4 regions of the Methylobacterium sp. UNC300MFChir4.1 genome follow, and region 2 is predicted to be linked to each of the others. Evidence: riboswitches for the same ligand, from Rfam matches in the RefSeq annotation. Region 2 holds a riboswitch; each other region holds the start of a gene.
What was found. Region 2 has a riboswitch for cobalamin ahead of BMY19_RS30645 (hypothetical protein). Riboswitches for the same ligand answer to the same signal wherever they lie in the genome.

Region 1 (4,401 bases), on a different contig from region 2:
CGCCTGAGCCTCGCGGTCTATCCGGGCGGGCACATGTTCTACACGCGTCCGGATTCGCGCGCCGCCTTCCGGACGGACGTGGAGCGGATGTACACGGACGCCCTGAAGGTGCGCGACGCCGGCTCGACCCGGCCGGCCGGAGCCCCCGCCGAGCATCTCAGGACCGCGCCGTAGCGCCTCAGGCCCACCGCGCCGGTCACGCGTCGTCGAAGGCGAGGGCCTCGGCCGGGTAATCCACCATCGTCCGGCGCTGCGCGTCGGTGTTCTGCCACTCGCCGACCTTCATGTAGCGGCCCTCGAGATCGCGGACCTCGACCACCTTCCCGATGGTGGGGATCGACTGGAAGCCCTGCGGCCAGTTCGACGCGAAGTAGAAGACCTGCTCGACGTGGTCCGAGAGGTGGCAGATCCCCGGCCCGAAGGTCCCCAGCCCGAAGACGAGGTAGCGGCCGTTCACGAGCGCCGCGACGTCGGAGATCAGCGACTCGCTCTGGATCTCCACCGGCAATCCGCGCCGCTCCGCGTACGCCTCCACCTCGGCGATGACCGGGTTCAGCCTGTTCTCGAAGACGAGCTTGACCGAGCGGATCCGGCCCTCGGCCAGGAGCCGGCCGATGACCATCCGGTAGAACGCGAAGGGCGGCTGCGGATAGTGCGGATCGACCCAGGTGCTGAAGATGTCGCCCGACCGGATGTGGATCAGGAGCTGGTCGTCGGGCTTCACCGGGAAGCTCTTCGGCAGGCCGTTGAACAGCGGCCGGATCACGCTCTGCACGATCGCGCGCGAATCCGTCGGCCCCCGCAGCGCGGTCACGCGCTCGAACTGCGTCGGGTCGAAGTACAGGCCCGACAGGAAGTAGCCGTCCGCCGGCAGCGGCTCGTCCGGCGGGATGAAGGTGAGGCCGTCGCAGGTCAGCCGCTCGGTCAGGAAGATCACCTTGCTGCGGTCGACCTTGGGCACCTTGATGTATTTCAGGTTGAGCGCCTTCGCGATCGTCACCGCGATGATGTACTGGACGAGGCAGTTGCCGAAGGCGCCGTTCTCGAACAGCGACAGGCCGACCAGGGCATGGCTGGCGCGGTCGGGCGCCGACTGGAGCGCGTAGGTGACGTAGACGTTGGCGCCGGGCGTCTCGTTCAGGAGCGTCACGTCGAGGCCGAGCATCGCCCGCAGCGCGATCAGGTCGACCGCGGCCTCGTCGGCGCGGATGCCGATGCCGGCGATCCGGGCCGGTTCAGGCGCGGCGATCCGGACCGCGCGCGCCCAGGCCCGCTCGTCGGGGACGATCGCGGCGACGAGGGCGTCCGGGGTCGCGGTCCAGCCGGCAAGGTCCGGCTCGGCCCACGTCACGCCGTCCTGCGAGACCGCCACCGCGACGTCGCCAGGCTCCGCGGGAACCGCCCCCTCCCCCGGCCGCAGGGCGACGGAATGGATCGGGAAGCGGCCGCCGAGGTCGACCTCGAGCCACGTCGTTCCCGTGCCCGCATCGGAGACGATCCGCGGCTCACGGCCGGCCGCGAGATCGACGAGAACCGGGGTCGGATCGTCTGTCGGGGCCATCGGGTCTCCGAGAGTTCAGCGCCCGCGCCGGGGCCGGGCGGGTATCGGGTGCGGCGGTGCCCGCTCCGGGGCGCGGCCGTCAAGCCCGCCCCGATCGCGGGGCGGGCGCGGGAAACGGCCGCGATCCGGCGCCGCTCCGTTGTGTCCCGGCGGTCATGCGTCTACAACGGCCGGGCGACGGTGCCCCGGAGACGGGGTGAAAAGGGAATGCGGTGAGGGGTTTGAAGCCCCGATTCCGCGGCTGCCCCCGCAACTGTGAGCGGCGAGCGCCCGCCAAGCGCCACCGGAGCGATCCGGGAAGGCGGTGGGCGCGCCGAGCCGCGAGCCAGGAGACCTGCCGTCGCGACAGGATCCCGCAATGCCGCCGGTGGGGCGGCTGGAGACGCTTCTGATGACGACGCAAACCCTCGCCCCCATCGCCGCCGGCACCCGCGCGTCGGAGCGCCCGATCGCCGTCGCACTCGCGGCCGTGCTGGGCCTCGGCCTGCTGTTCATGGCGGGCTTCTCGCCGGCGATCGCGCTCCACAACGCGGCGCACGATTTCCGGCACACCCAGAACTTCCCCTGCCACTGACGTCCCCGGACCAGGGATGATCATCCGGCTCCTGTCGGCGGCCCTCGCCGCCGGCTTCTTCGCGGCTGCCATCGTGACGGGCCTCGAACTCACGCTGACCTCGCCGCTGATCGTCGCGGCCGAGCGCTACGAGCAGCAGGAGGCGCCGAACCGGGCTGCCAAGGCGCTCCCGATCAAGGCGTTCCCGATCGTGCTCGCCCATGCCGGGCACGACCACGCCGCGCCCGACGCCGCGCCGGAATGGCAGCCCGCGCCCGGCCTGCCGCGGATGGCCTTCACCGGGCTCGCGACACTCGTGGGCGGCGTCGGCTACGCGCTGCTGCTCGGCGCGGTGATGCTCGCCTGCAGCCGCGAACCCACGCCGCAGGTCGGCCTCGCCTTCGCGGTGGCCGCCTTCGCCAGCGTCGCGCTCGCGCCGGGTCTCGGCCTGCCGCCGGAACTGCCCGGCAGCGCGGCGGCCCCGCTCGCGACGCGGCAGGCGTGGTGGGTGATGACCGCCGCGGCGACCGGCATGGGGCTCTACCTGATCACGATTCGCCGCGCGCTGATCACGATCCTCGGGGGGCTCGTCCTGATCATCGCGCCGCACGTCGTCGGTGCCCCGCAGGCGCCCGAGGCCGCGTCCGAACTTCCGGCCGCGCTCGCCGCGCAATTCGCCGCGCGGTCGCTCGCCATCAGCTTCGTGTTCTGGATCCTGATCGGGCTGGGGCTCGGCTGGGCGTGGCAGGCCTTCGCCCGCGGCGCGGATCGGGGAGCGGCCCGTGCCTGAGACCGTTCTCTACGTCTGCACCACCTGCCGCCGGCCGGACGACGACCCCGACGGGCCCCGCGCCGGGGCCCGCCTGCTGGAGGCGCTTCGAGCGCGGAGCGGCGCCACGCCGGACCTGCGGGTCGAGGCGGTGGAGTGCCTTTCGGTCTGCAAGCGGCCCTGCACCGTGGCGGTCGCCGCGGCCGACCGCTGGACCTACGTCTACGGCGACATGGATCCGGCCGCCTCGGCCGAGATCATCCTCGGCGGGCTCGCGGCCTACGCGGCGACCCCGGACGGCATCGTGCCCTGGCGCGAGCGTCCGGAGGCGTTCCGCAAGGGCGTGATCGCCCGCATTCCCCCTTTCCCAGAACCCCGCCCGGTCCCCGCCGGCACCCTGGAGCCCGCGGAATGACCCTCGTGAACAAGATCCCCTGCACCATCGTCACCGGCTTCCTCGGGGCCGGCAAGACGACCCTCGTCCGCCACGTGGTCGAGAACGCCAAGGGGCGCCGCCTCGCGATCCTGGTGAACGAGTTCGGTGATATCGGCTTCGACAAGTCCTTCCTGGCCGCCTGCGGCGTCGAGGGCTGCACCGAGGACGCCATCGTCGAGCTGCCGAACGGCTGCATCTGCTGCACGGTCGCGGACGATTTCGTGCCGGCGCTGGAGACCCTTCTCGGCCGCGCCGAGCCGCCGGAGCACATCCTGATCGAGACCTCCGGCCTCGCCCTGCCGAAGCCGCTGGTCCAGGCGTTCCAGTGGCCGGCGATCCGCTCGCGGGTGACCGTCGACGGAGTGGTCGCGGTTGTCGACGGCCCGGCGGTGGCCTCGGGCGCCTTCGCGGAGGATCCGGAGGCCCTCGCGGCCCAGCGCGCCGCCGACCAGTCGGTCGACCACGACAACCCCCTGGAGGAGGTGTTCGAGGACCAGCTCCTCTGCGCCGACCTCGTGGTCGTCAACAAGGCCGACCTGATCGACGCCGCGACGCGGGCGCGGGTCCGCGCCGAGGTCGAGGGGCACCTGCCCCGCGCCGTGAAGGTGGTCGAGACCGAGAACGGCGCCATCGACCCGCGGGTGCTGCTCGGCCTCGGCGCGGCCGCCGAGGACGATCTCGACGCCCGCCCCTCGCATCACGGCGAGGGCGAGGACCATGACCACGACGATTTCGAGACCGTGGCGCTGCCGGTGCGCCCGGCGGTGACCGCGGGGGATCTCGCGGCCCGGGTCGAGGCGGCGGCCGAGGCCGCCGGCGTCCTGCGCATCAAGGGATTCGCCGAGGTCGCGGGCAAGCCGATGCGCCTCGTGGTGCAGGGTGTCGGCCGGCGCGTGACCCATCACTTCGACCGCCCCTGGCGGGCCGGGGAAGCCCGCGACGGGACGCTGGTGGTGATCGGCCTGAAGGGCTTCGACAAGGACGCCGTCGCTTCGGCCCTCGCGGGATGAGGCCGGTCGCGCACGCCCGCCCGGACTCGCTCTAGGGGTCGCCGCGGTGCACCTCGTGCGCATCGATTCCGT
Region 2 (4,401 bases):
ACCGCCCCGTCCGGGCCGTGGCCCCAGACCATCTTAGCGTCATCACGGTAGGGCCGCCACTCGATCCGGTAGATGGCGGTGTCGATCTGGCAATCCAGATCGCGATCCGGCCCCTCGGTCTCGTGCAGGCGCGCGACCAAGCCTCGCAGCACTATGGCGCTGGTCGCGACTGGGCTGCGCCTGCATCCCTGCAGTTGAGAACGCATCAAGCGTCTTTGACGCTCAGTGGGCGAGTGCGGATTTGCGATAGCTCGCCCGCATTCGCCGCGCGGTCCCTTGCGAAGCGCCTTGCCATAGTCGCTATGTACCGGATGTAACGCGCGAAGCTTGCCATGATCCGCTTAACCGGCGTGTAGTTGTCGTTCGAAGGAAGGGATAGCCTCATCGGCCACAGCCGTACGCCGCACGAGTACTTGTATCGCTTGGGCAGCGTCCGGCTGTGGCCGATGACTGGAAAAGGATATCTCAGCCGTTCGTACATCAGAACCTCGTGTGATCGGCTGTCATTTGGATGCGTCTGCGATCGAACTCACATTTTAGAGCGACCGCGCCCGCCTGTTCGGCCATCCAGCGTGAAGCATAAGCGTACCCATCGAGATCGAGAGGCACGCCACGGCGCAACACCTTCCATCGAAAGTGGCTCGGAAGAAGCTCACATCGTCGAACAACCACGGTGTAATCGGTCAAAGAATGATCCGCTTCGGACAGCAAACTCATGATTTGACCTCGTTCTGACGGATGCTCGTGAGCAGGCGAGATTCAAGTTTACTCATAGTACGACGCCGCTCTACCTCCGACATGCCACCCCACATTGCGATTTCTTGACGGGTTCGACCGCATCCGCGGCATAATCCGGTAGCGCCATCGAGGACACAGACTTTCGTGCAGGGGCTCGACGGCTTGCTCGAACTCATGGTCAGCAAACTCTACGGAAGCAGGAGGATCGCGGCGTAGATTTGCTTAACTGTTCGGTTTGACCTCTCGTCGTCCGGACGCCTGGTCGAGGCGACGCAGGAGCTTGTGGGCATCGGCAGAGGTCCAGATCCGGCTGCCGCGGGTCTTGCTCAGACCGCGACAGGTCATCTCGCCTGCGATCTCGGTCGCGGACCACCCGGTTTGGTCGACGATCGCCTTCAAGATAGGTTCAAGGCTGTTCGTGTAGAGGCGTGCTCGGGTCGAAGCTGCCGCCCCCCCCTGGCCTCACCGATGCGATAACGGGGCCGACGCGCATCGACCGGTTCCTGATCGTCACGGAGAGTGCGCATTGTCAGCCTTGTCGAGGAGTAAGCCGGCCGGCCGGCGGACCGGATCGGGGCTCGTGCGTTGCCAGAGGGGCATCAGGCCAATCTCTAAGCCTCCGGTGTCGGGCTGCTATCGATCTGGGGCGCAACCTGCCGACGAAGCAGTCCACGCAGTTCGGGACGACGGGCGACATAGAAGAGCGCAGCACCGGCTGTAACCGCTGTCGCTGCAGCGAGGCCAGGCCGACGGCGGACAGCCGCACCGATCGCATTCGTGATCTCGCCGACAGATTGCTGCGCGAGGCTGTCAGCGAACGCATCGACGTCGCGCGCGGCCCGCTCGCAACTCGCTTTGATCCATGGGAAGCCGTCGAGGTTCTTACTGGTGACCTTGAACGCAGTGGCGACATCCGCAGCGGCTTTGGCGGCCTGGTCCTTGCGCTGCGTGGCGTAGGCTTGCACCTGCGCACGAAGATTCTGTCCGACCGCTTCGGCCTGAACACTCACAGTCGTTGCGCCGCGCGCCTGAGCACCTTCAGGTACGCCGGCAGGAGAGAGTGGATCGTGAGAGCGAAGATCGGACACTGGCGAACCCCGACAGATTGGGGCGAAGGCCAGGCGGACGCATTGCATCTCGGTGCGGATACGCCATCCCGACGCAGCCGCTGCAAGCGACCCACCGGGACACCCCGCCCGAGAGACGTTCATCGATCGAGGCAGGTCTCCTGGCTCACGGATCACCGTCTCTGCCTGGCCTTCCCGGCGCGAGCGCCAGTGACCATTGTCGACAAAGACTCACCGCTTACAGTTGCGGGGGCAGCTCCGGCATCGCCTTTTCAGGCTCACCGAATTCCCTCTTAGCCTCGACCCGGCGAGCCGGTTCGAGGAACCACGATAGCCAAGCATGGCGCGAAGCTATGGAGTTTGTCAAAGCGGCTTATTGATCTGCCTCGGCCACGGCCGACCGTGTCCGCGGCGAGAGCCCCCTTCGGGGTTCAAGGACATCGATGTGTCGAGACCGATCGTTCAGAAGGCCATGAACGATCCGAGGCAGGCAATCGTCCGCCGTCAAGGGTGGCGACACGGCGGCGTATCCGACCCGACACACCACCCGGATGAAAATACGAGTTCAAACGTAGACGCAGGATTGCGCCTTGACGGCGAGCGCCGCCCGAATGCTAAGCCTTGCCGGACGGTTCCCTTTGGGGATCAAAAGGGAACGTGGTGAGGGGCTAGTCCCGAAGCCACGGCTGCCCCCGCAACTGTAAGCGGCGAGCCCAGCACCACCGCGTCACTGGATGCGTGTCATTCGGGAAGACGGTGCAAGGGCGACGACCCGCGAGCCAGGAGACCTGCCGTCAGCCGTGGTCACACGCGAAACGCGTTGGGCGGGGTGTCCTGACGGGTGTCGAATCGCTGGGCTGCTGCCGAGCGCGGCGACTTCATTCGCGGTGACGTGCCACTGCCGCCGTCGAGGCTTACGTGTCCCGTCGTTCTCTTCGCGCCATGCTCGCGCTTTCAGGTTGCAGCCTCGTCGTGCTGTCGACCGCATCCCATGCGCAGGATCGTCCTGCACAGGCCACTTCCACCGCTGAGACAACGTTGGAGGAGATCTCGGTCACCTCGGAAACGGTAGCCACGAAGCCGCAAACCGCGCCTGCCGCAAGCGCCGGATATGTCGGCGGTGTCACGGGCATCGGCGGCTCGTTGCTCAGCGTGGACTCGGCCAGCTCCGGGATCCTGACCGGGGCGCAGGTCAACAACCGGCCCGTGACCCGCCCCGGCGAGGTGCTGGAGGCCGTCCCGGGGCTCATCGTCACGCAGCACTCGGGCGAGGGTAAAGCCAACCAGTTCTTCCTGCGCGGCTTCAACCTCGACCACGGCACCGACATCGCCCTGTTCCTCGACGGCATGCCGCTCAACATGCGCACCCATGCCCACGGACAGGGCTACGCCGACATCAACTTCCTCATCCCCGAACTCGTCGGCGCGGTGGAGTTCCACAAGGGGCCGTACTTCGTCCGCGACGGCGACTTCGCCTCCGCCGGTTCGGTGCGTATCGACTACCTCGACAGTGTGCAGAAGAACCTCGCGCTCACCTCAATCGGCTCGTTCGGCTACAAGCGCGCCCTATCAATCGCCTCGACCCCGTTCGCTGAAGGCAACCTACTCGTCGCCGCCGACGCGCAGGTCTACGACGGGCCCTGGACCGTGCCGGATGCCCTGCGCAAGATCAGCACGGTCGCCCGCTACAGCCAGGGCACGGCGCTGGACGGGTTCTCCGTCACCGGTATGGCCTACGCTGCCCGCTGGACCGCCACCAACCAGATTCCCGAGCGGGCCATCGTCTCCGGGCTGATCAGCCGCTACGGCACCATCAACCCGACCGATGGCGGCGACACCTCCCGGTTCTCCCTGTCGGGCCGGTTCAGTGCGACGGACGATACCGGGGTCACGAGGGCCTCGGCCTACGTGATCCGCTCGCAGCTCAACCTGTTCAACGACTTCACCTACTTTCTGAACGATCCCGTCAACGGGGACCAGTTCCACCAGCTCGACCAGCGCATCATCGGCGGCGGCGAGGCCTTGCACATCTTCCAGGGCGATCTGTTCGGCCTTCCGATGGAGAACGAGATCGGCGTGCAGACCCGCACCGACTCGATCCGCGTCGGCCTGTTCAACACCACCAACCGGCAGTACCGCTCGGGCATCCTCGACGACCGCGTACTGGAGACGAGCGGTGCCTTCTACTTCGACAACCGCGTGCGCTGGACCGACTGGCTGCGCACCAGCCTCGGCTTCCGGGCCGATGGCTACTACGCGAGCGTCGTGTCGGACACGCCAGCCAATTCCGGGAAGGCGCGGGATGGGATCGTCAACCCGAAGCTCGGCCTCGTCCTGGGCCCCTGGTTCGACACCGAGCTCTACGTGAACTACGGCGGCGGCTTCCACTCGAACGACGTGCGCGGCGTGACCGCCACCGTCGATCCGACCTCGTCGCTGTTTAACACCACCCGCTCGCCCTTCCTCGTCCCATCCACCGGCTACGAGATCGGCCTGCGCAATCGCTCCATCGCCGGGCTGGAGACGAGCCTGGCCCTGTTCCGGCTCGATTTCGCGTCGGAGAACCTGTTCCAGGGCGACACCGGTACCACCGAGC
Region 3 (4,401 bases), on a different contig from region 2:
CCCTGGTCGTGGCGGCGGCCCAGGACGCCCTGCGCAGCCTCGACGAGGCGCGGGAGCTCCGCGACGGCATCCCGGGCGCGACGCTGAGGGTGATCGACGGGTCGGGCCACATGCTGCCGCTCGAGGCCCCGGACGCGCTGGCGGACGCGATCGTGCCCTGGCTGCGGGCTCAGGCCTCCGGAGCCTCGACGATCGGGTCGTAGCGGGCGGCGTCGAAGCCCAGGAGGTTCCAGCTCTGCGCCATGTGGGGCGGGAGCGGCGCGCTCACGTCGACCGGCTTGCCGGTCCGCGGGTGCGGGATGACGATCCGCCGGGCGAGCAGGTGGAGGCGGTTCTGGATGCCGCCCGGCAGCTCCCAGTTCTCGACGGAGAAGTATTTCGGGTCGCCCACGATCGGGTGGCCGATATGGGCCGCGTGGGCGCGCAGCTGGTGCGTGCGGCCGGTGACCGGCTTGAACGACAGCCAGGACAGCTTCTGGGCCGCCTGATCGACCATCGCGTAGTAGGTCAGCGCGTGGCTCGCGCCCTCGTCGCCGTGCTTGGCGACCCGCATCCGCGCGTCGGCGTCGGTGGGCTCCTCCTTGGCGAGGTAGGTCGAGACGCGTCCCTGCCGGACCCGCGGCACGCCCGCGGTGAGCGCCCAGTAGATCTTCCGCGCCGCCCGGGACCGGAAGCTCTTGGCCAGCGTCGCGGCGGCGAGCCGGGTCTTGGCGATGATCAGGCACCCGGCCGTGTCCTTGTCCAGCCGGTGGACGAGGCGCGGCTTCTGGCCGTCCGGACCCGTGAGGGCGGCGAGCAGGCCGTCCACGTGCCGGACCGTCCCCGAACCGCCCTGGACCGCGAGGCCGAAGGGCTTGTTGAGGATCATCATGTCGGCATCCTCGTAGAGGATCAGCGACCGGATGAAGGCGGCGTCGTCCTGCTCGCGGGCGGCGCTGCGCGGCCGCTCGGTGGGCTGGTCGAGGCGCAGCGGCGGCACGCGCACGCTCATGCCCGGCTCCAGCCGGTCGTTCGGCTTGGCGCGCTTGCCGTCGACCCGCAACTCGCCCTTGCGGACGATGGTCTGCACGCGGGTGAAGGGCAGGAGCGGGAAGCGGGCGGTGAGGAAGCGGTCGATCCGCATCCCGGCCTCGTCCGGCTCGACGGTCAGGGTCTGCACGCCGGAGGCGAGGGTCGCGGAGGCGGCGGCGCGCTGCTCGCGCCGGGTCGGACCGGGCGCGGGGGCAGAGGCGAGGGCTGGGGATGGGGCCGCCGAGCGCTTGGCCGGCGGCCGGCCGCCGGGCTTGCCCGCCGCGGCGTCGCGCGGTGCGGCGGCCTCGCGGCGCGGCTTCGGCGGCCGGGCCGGCGCCGGGGCCGCAGCGGCCTGCGCGCCCCAGGGATCGCGGGTGCCGGCATCCTCGCCGCGGTTGCGGGCCGCGCGCTCGGCGGCGTCGCGGGCGCTGGTGCGCGGGCCCGTGCGGGCGCGGCCGTCGGCCTGGGCCTTGCCGCCCCTGAACTTGCTGACGCTGGACTTGCCGGCCTGAGGCTTGCGCCCCGTCGGCCCGCCGCTTCTGGGAGGTCGTATCGTCATGCTTCCGCCGGCACCCGTCTCCGCGTCGGACGGAGCGTCCGGGCGCATGGGCCGCGGCGTCGCGGACGTCCGGACCGATGGGATTGCCCGGCTGTAGCATCGCCCGCGCCGACCGGCAAAGGCAGTGGGCCGGCCCGGTCCGTCAGGGCTCCGCGCGCCACGCGTCGCGGAGGCGGTCCTTCAGGCCGGCGGGGAAGAGGTCGGGACCGCCCGGCACGTCGAGCCCGTCCAGATCGCACCACCGCGCCACGCAGGCGGTGCCGGAATCCTCGTGGAAGACGAAGCGCTCCTGCCCGTCGAACCGCCCCGGCGGCAGGGCGACGGGGAACAGGAACAGCACCTCGTGCCCGACCTGCCCCTCGTGCGTGAAGATGTTCTCCATGACGCGGGGGCCGCCGAGCACCGAGACGGTGACGCCGAGCTCCTCCCGGAACTCCCGGATCAGGGCGTCCTCGACCCGCTCGCCGAACGCGACGCTGCCGCCGAGCGGCCGGACGCCTTTCAGCCGCCCGTCATCCGCGCGGACCTCGGCCACGAGCAGGCTGTTGCCGCGCCGGGGCAGGCCCAGCGCCTTCACGCGAATCTCCGCAGGGGGCCGCCAGACCGTCATCCCGCAGGGGCTAGCCCGTCGTCGGCGCGGTCGCAACGGACCGGCGCACTGCGCGCCGATCCACGGCAACAACCGGACACACGGTTGACGCCCGCCCCCGCTACGGCCAAGCTGTGCTCGACGGTTCCCCTCGGGGATCAAAAGGGAACGCGGTGAGGGGTTCGCCCCGAAGCCGCGGCTGCCCCCGCAACTGTAAGCGGCGAGCCCTTCACCACCACGTCACTGGGTCACCCCGGGAAGACGGTGCGAGGGCGGCGACCCGCGAGCCAGGAGACCTGCCGTCAGCCGTGGTCACACGCGAAACGCGCCGGGCGGGGTGTCCTGGCGGGTGTCGAGGCGCCGCCAGTCCCGAGGGGAGGCGGCCGCCGAGGCCTCGTTCGCGGTGACGTGCCACAGCAAGCGCGCCCGCGACGCCGTTCCCCATGCCCGTCTCCGCCGTCCCGAGCCCCTCGAGCCCTGTCGCAGGACGCCGCCGCGCGCCCGCGCAGAGAGAGGCTTTCGCACGGCGGGTGCATTGTAATGTTATTACAATGCCTGTAGGACGCGGGGGCCGGCGCGCGCCGCGCACGGACCGCTTTCCCCATGTCTCCATCGACCCATCGCTCCTGCCTCGGCGGGCGGGCCCCCCTCTGCGGCGTTCTCCTCGCGCTCCTCGCCAGTCCGGCCGCCGCCCAGGAGGCGGTCACGCTGGATGAGCTGTCGGTCGCGGGCGCGGGCGGCGACCCGGGCCGCCTGCCGCCGAACGGGCTCAACCTGCGCACGCGCGACCGGACCGCGAGCCGCCTCGGCCTGACGCCGCTGGAGACGCCCGCCAGCCTCGACATCGTGTCGGGCGAGACCGCGCGGCTGCGCGGCCAGGACACGATCGCCGAGGCCGTGACCCAGGACGCGACCGGCATCACCACCATCGCGGCGCCCGGCAACGGCAACGGCGCGTTCACGTCCCGCGGCTTCGCCGGACCGAACTCGATCCAGCAGCTCTACGACGGCACGCGCTTCTACGTCGGCGCCAACACCGTGACCTTCCCGTTCGACACGTGGAACGTCGAGCGGATCGAGGTGCTGCGCGGGCCGTCCTCGGTGCTCTACGGCGACGGCGCCATCGGCGGCGTCATCAACGTGGTGCCCAAGAGGCCGGTCTTCGTGCCGATCAACGCCGCCCGCGCGGTGATCGGCACCGACGGGGTCGCGCGGCTCGCCCTCGATTCCGGCGGCCCGCTGGGCCAGGCTGAGTACGGCGACACCTTCGCGTACCGCCTCAACGTCAGCAGCAACCGCGCCGACGGCTGGATGCGGCCGAAGGGCGATTTCCGCAACCTCGCGGTCTCCGCCGCCCTGCTGTTCCGGCCGAGCGCCGACCTCGCCTTCACCCTGAGCCACGATCTCGGCTACCAGGAGCCCGCCCGCTACTGGGGCACCCCGCTGGTCGAGGGACGGATCCCGGATCTCATCCGGTTCAACAACTACAACGTCCGCGACGCGAAGATCACCTGGGCCGACAACTGGACCCAGCTCAAGACCGAGTGGTCCCCCTCGGCCGACATCACGATCCGCAACACCGCCTACCGGCTGACCAGCCGGCGCCACTGGCTCGACGTCGAGCAGTACAGCTACAACCGCGGCACCGGGCTCGTGGACCGGGGCGACTACCTGGAGATCTACCACAGCCAGGAGCAGGTCGGAGACCGCCTCGACGCGACGGTCCGGGGCAGCCTGTTCGGGCTGCCGAACCAGTTCGTGGCCGGCTTCGACGTGAATCACATCGACTTCCGCCACACCAACAACTTCTATTTCGACGCTCCGACAACCAGCGTACCGCTCACCGGCTACGATCCGGGCCTGTTCCCGCAGAACGGCCGGGCGCGTCCAGCCTACGCGACGCAGACGAGCCAGGCCTCGGTCTTCGCCGAGGACCGGGTGATCCTGTCGGACAAGCTGTCGTTCCTCACCGGCGTGCGCCTCGACGTGCCGACGCTGAACCGCGAGGACCTGCAGACGGGATCGCGGTTCGAGAAGACCTACCGGGCGCTCGGCTACCGGTTCGGCCTCGTCTACAACCCGACGCCGGACAGCGCGCTCTACGCCCAGTACAGCTTCGCCACCGACCCGGTGAACAGCCTGATCACGCTGTCGCAGTCGCTGGCGGGCTTCAAGCTCGCGACCGGCGATCAGGTCGAGATCGGCGCCAAGGGTCTGGCCTTCGACGGCGCCCTCGAATGGA
Region 4 (4,401 bases), on a different contig from region 2:
GCCCGCCGAAAATGCCGGCCTGCGCTTCCGCCGGCTGCTGGACCAGCCCGGTATCGCGCGACTTCCGGGCGCTCATAACGGGCAGGCCGCGCTTCAGGCCAAGGCGGCCGGGTTCGAAGGCCTCTATCTCTCCGGCGCGGCCATGACCGCGTCCATGGGCCTGCCCGATCTCGGGATCATCACCGTCGACGAGGTGGCGTTCTTCATCCGCCAGATCGTCCGGGCCTCGGGCCTGCCGCTGCTCGTCGATGGCGATACCGGCTACGGCGAGGTGCTGAACGTGATGCACATGGTCCGCACCTTCGAGGAGGCGGGCGCCGCAGCCGTCCATCTGGAGGACCAGATCCTTCCCAAGAAGTGCGGCCACCTCAACGACAAGAAGCTCGCGGACGCGCACGACATGGTCGCCAAGGTCGCCGCCGCCGCGAGGGCGCGGCGCCACCTCTACGTCATCGCCCGGACCGACGCGGCGGCGAGCGAGGGACTCGACGGCGCGGTTGCGCGCGCGAAACTCTACGTGGAGGCGGGGGCCGATGCGATCTTCCCCGAGGCGTTGAATACGCCGGAGATGTTCAAGGCCTTCGCGCAGGCCATGCCCGGCGTGCCGCTCCTCGCCAACATGACGGAGTTCGGCTGCACTCCATTCTTCACGGCCTCCGAGTTCGAATCCTTCGGCTACAAGATGATCATCTGGCCGGTCAGCTCCCTGCGAGTTGCCAACAAGGCCCAGGCCGAACTCTATGCGGCGCTCGCGCGGGACGACGGCGCCCATGGCATGGTCGACCGCATGCAGACTCGCGCGGACCTCTATGCCTCGATCGGCCTGCATGCCTACGAGGCGCTCGACAGCTCCATCGTCCAGACCATCGTTCCGGAAGGGATGCCGCAGTGATGAATGCTTGATTTACCCTTGGCTATTTTGATCGCGCTCACGGTTGGTTGACGCCCCTGGTACGACTGCCTTCCATCCGTCCCGCAAACCTGTCACCATCGCACGCTGAGGGGGCTTCGCGATCATCAGAGTTCGGGGATGTTGTCCTTATCCGAAGAGGCGGGATCGCTCACGGTTACGTTTGATCCGGATGCCGATCTCACGCTCAATCTGGCCTCCAGAAAGAATCTTGCTCTGGCACGGATTAAAGCCTGTTTGAAGCGGCATAATCCGAAAGATCTATATGCCGACGATCGGATCGTACGAGCATATTATGGTCGAATATCAAAAAGAGCGCGTGATACTCTGGTGAACGAGGCTTACTCGATTTCAAAGGAGATCAAGCAAATGCCTCTGACGCCGAGAATGGTCTGCAGTATCTTGAATATCTCATCGCAGGAGAGAATCAGGCTGATGCGGGAAGGCAAAATTAATCGATCTGGACAATCTCAATTTTGTTCTGATAATCATCAGGGTTATTTCTCTCTATTTTCGTCAGAGAGCGTTCGAGATTACTTAAGATCTATTCGGAGCTAAATTGTGTCAATTATTAGCGTTTTATTATAACCGATATAAAATCAAAACGGTTCATATTACGAGATCTGCCAATAGATAAACGCTTTGTATCAAGATCTCGAAATATCGACGACAGCTCGCCGGGACTTTCCCTGTCGCTGCAAAGTCACAGGCGCCCGCTCTTCCTGCAAGGCGCATTGACGAGGTTTCACGGCCTGCCGATAGTCGCCTGGACGGTTCCCCTCAGGGATCGAAAGGGAATGCGGTGAGGGCTTTCGAGCCCAATTCCGCGGCTGCCCCCGCAACTGTAAGCGGCGAGCCTTCCTGCCACCGATGTCACTGGGCGGCCTCGCCTGGGAAGACGGTGGGAGGGCACCGACCCGCGAGCCAGGAGACCTGCCGTCAGCCGTGGTCACACGCGGAGCTTGCCGGGCGGGGTGTCCTGGGAGGTGTCGCGGCGCCGCGGTTCCCTTGAGGACGCGACCGCCGAGGCCTCGTTCGCGGTGACGTGCCACAGCCGTCCCCCGAGGCCGTCCCGTGTCCTGTTCCGTCCCCTCCGCGCTTCGGCGCAGCCTAGCGCTGTCCTGCGCCGCATCCGCGCTGCTCGTCTCCGCTCCCGCTCTCGCGCAGCAGGTCGCCGCGCCGTTCGCCGATGCCCAGGGAGGCGCGCAGGCTGCGGTCTCCCTGTCCGAGATCTCGGTTTCGGCCACGGGCGTGCCGACGCCGATCGCCAACACAGGATCGAGTGTCACCGTGCTCACCGACCGCCTGCTTCAGGAGCAGCAGCGCCGGACGGTGCCGGATGCCCTGCAGCAGGTGCCGGGCCTCAACGTCGTGCAGACCGGCGGCGCCGGCGGCCAGACCTCGGTCTTCATCCGCGGCACCAACTCGAACCACGTGAAGGTCCAGATCGACGGCATCGACGTCAACGACCCCTCGACCCCGAACCGAGCCTTCGACTTCAGCCAGCTCCAGACCTACGACCTTTCGCGGATCGAGGTGCTGCGCGGGCCCCAAAGCGGCCTCTACGGAGCCGACGCCATCGGCGGCGTCATCTCCGTCGTGACCAAGCGTGGCGAAGGGCCGGCTCGGGCAACGGCGACCGTCGAGGGCGGCTCGTTCGGCACCTTCAACCAGTTCGGGAACGTCTCCGGCTCGGAGGGGATCTTCGACTACTCGGTCTCGGTCGGCCACATCCGGCAATCGGCCGTTCAGGTCACCCCGTTCGAGCTGCTGCCCCGCGGCGTACCGCTGCGGACCGCCTTCACCGACATCAAGACGATCTCGACCAAGCTGGGCGCGCAACTCACCGATGAGTTCCGGCTCAACTACGTCCTGCGCTTCTCCGACAGCGCCTATCTCGACCAAGCCGACGGCGGTTTTCCGTACGTGCCGCTGCCGTACCGGAACCTCAACGACCAGCAGCAGCTGATCATGAGGGGCGAGGCCGAGTGGACGCCGGTACCGGGCTTCCACAACGTCTTCGGGGCGAACTACTCGAAGTTCGACCGCCTGTTCGCCGGCCCGCTGGATCCCCTCGCGCCACCGACACCCACCACCTACCTCGGCGAGCGAACCCGGTTCGACTACCGAGGCGACTGGCAGGTCTCTCCCGGAAACCTCGTCCTGTTCGGGGCCCAGCGCGAGGACGAGCGCTTCGAGACGACCGGCATCGACAGGTCCAACGGCAACACCGCCGGCTTCGCCGAGCTTCAGACGACGCCCTTTGCGGGCGCCGCGCTCGTGGCCAACATCCGCCATGACGCGAACGACCAGTTCGGCGGCGCGACCACCTACCGGGTGGCGCCGAGCTACATCGTGCCCGGCACCGAGACTCGTTTGAAGGGCAGTGTCGGCACGGGCTTCAAGCCACCGACCCTGAGCCAGCTCTATCAGGACTACCCGGGCTTCCGCTTCTTCGGGAACCCGAACCTACGGCCCGAGGAGAGCTTCGGGTTCGACGGAGGCTTCGAGCAGCCGCTGTTCGATGGGTTCATGACCGTGGGCGCGACCTACTATCAGACCGACTTCAAGAACCTGATCCAGACGGCCTACTACCCGACCTACTCGACCAACGTGAACGTCGGTCGGGCCACGGCCTACGGCACCGAGAGCTTCGTCGCCCTGCGTTTCAACGAGTTCTGGAGCGGGCGGCTCGACTGGACCACCACGGTGACGAAGGATGAGATCGCCCACCAGGAGCTGCTGCGTCGGCCTCGTAACAAGGTCAGCGCGACCGCAATCTGGAACCTGATGCCAGATCTGACCATGACCGGCACGCTCATCGTGCTGGGGTCGTTCGTGGACGGCAACCGCGACTTCTCCGTGCCCCGCCTGAAGGCCCCCGGCTTCACGCTGGTGAACCTGTCGGTCAACTACGCCTGGAGCGAGACCCTGACGGTGTTCGGGCGGATCGATAACCTGTTCGACCAGCGCTACCAGAACCCGACCGGCTTCCAGGGGCCGGGGCTCGCCGTCTACGGCGGCGTCCGCGTGACGTCGTTTTGAGGTCGCGGATGCCGTCGCGATTCGGGATCGCCCTCGCGGTGATCCTGTCCGCCGTTCCCATAGTCGCGGCGGCGGCACCCGTGCGGGTGGTCTCCATGAACCTGTGCGCCGACGAGCTCGTGCTACGGCTTGCCGACCGCGACCAGGTTCTGGCCGTCACCTACCTCGCCCGAGATCCGCGCGGGTCGACGGTCGCGAGCGAGGCGGTCGGGCTGCCGGTGACGCGGGGCCTTACGGAGGAAGTCGTGGCTCTGAAGCCCGACCTCGTGATCGCCGGAGCCTTCACGACGCGCACGACGGTGGGCATGCTCAAGCGCGTCGGCGCCCCCGTGCTCGAACTCGGCGTGCCGACCGACCTCGACGGCGTTCGGGCGCAGATCCGGCAGGTTGCAGCGGCGCTCGGTCATCCCGAACGGGGCGAGGCGATGGTGGCGGCGCTCGATGCG

Region 1: linked by a shared signal. The riboswitch ahead of BMY19_RS03230 (CbtB domain-containing protein) and the one ahead of BMY19_RS30645 (hypothetical protein) in region 2 are both predicted to bind cobalamin.
Region 3: linked by a shared signal. The riboswitch ahead of BMY19_RS19630 (TonB-dependent receptor) and the one ahead of BMY19_RS30645 (hypothetical protein) in region 2 are both predicted to bind cobalamin.
Region 4: linked by a shared signal. The riboswitch ahead of BMY19_RS00050 (TonB-dependent receptor plug domain-containing protein) and the one ahead of BMY19_RS30645 (hypothetical protein) in region 2 are both predicted to bind cobalamin.

The regions. Positions count from the first base shown of each region.
Region 1 covers NZ_FOCS01000001.1:665,106-669,506, reverse strand. Annotated here, with positions in the region: gene BMY19_RS03240 (S10 family peptidase) at 1-174, shown strand, start outside; gene BMY19_RS03235 (discoidin domain-containing protein) at 197-1,561, opposite strand; cobalamin riboswitch at 1,723-1,918, shown strand; gene BMY19_RS03230 (CbtB domain-containing protein) at 1,953-2,135, shown strand; gene BMY19_RS03225 (CbtA family protein) at 2,152-2,904, shown strand; gene BMY19_RS03220 (DUF1636 domain-containing protein) at 2,897-3,298, shown strand; gene cobW (cobalamin biosynthesis protein CobW) at 3,295-4,329, shown strand; gene cobN (cobaltochelatase subunit CobN) at 4,376-4,401, shown strand, end outside.
Region 2 covers NZ_FOCS01000031.1:21,910-26,310, reverse strand. Annotated here, with positions in the region: gene BMY19_RS26810 (hypothetical protein) at 1-140, opposite strand, end outside; gene BMY19_RS26805 (DUF1289 domain-containing protein) at 714-914, opposite strand; gene BMY19_RS30645 (hypothetical protein) at 1,350-1,748, opposite strand; cobalamin riboswitch at 1,939-2,150, opposite strand; cobalamin riboswitch at 2,418-2,616, shown strand; gene BMY19_RS26800 (TonB-dependent receptor) at 2,748-4,401, shown strand, end outside.
Region 3 covers NZ_FOCS01000015.1:53,903-58,303, forward strand. Annotated here, with positions in the region: gene BMY19_RS19615 (alpha/beta fold hydrolase) at 1-203, shown strand, start outside; gene BMY19_RS19620 (RluA family pseudouridine synthase) at 170-1,570, opposite strand; gene BMY19_RS19625 (NUDIX hydrolase) at 1,713-2,180, opposite strand; cobalamin riboswitch at 2,285-2,478, shown strand; gene BMY19_RS19630 (TonB-dependent receptor) at 2,763-4,401, shown strand, end outside.
Region 4 covers NZ_FOCS01000001.1:7,191-11,591, forward strand. Annotated here, with positions in the region: gene prpB (methylisocitrate lyase) at 1-892, shown strand, start outside; cobalamin riboswitch at 1,665-1,866, shown strand; gene BMY19_RS00050 (TonB-dependent receptor plug domain-containing protein) at 1,985-3,955, shown strand; gene BMY19_RS00055 (ABC transporter substrate-binding protein) at 3,964-4,401, shown strand, end outside.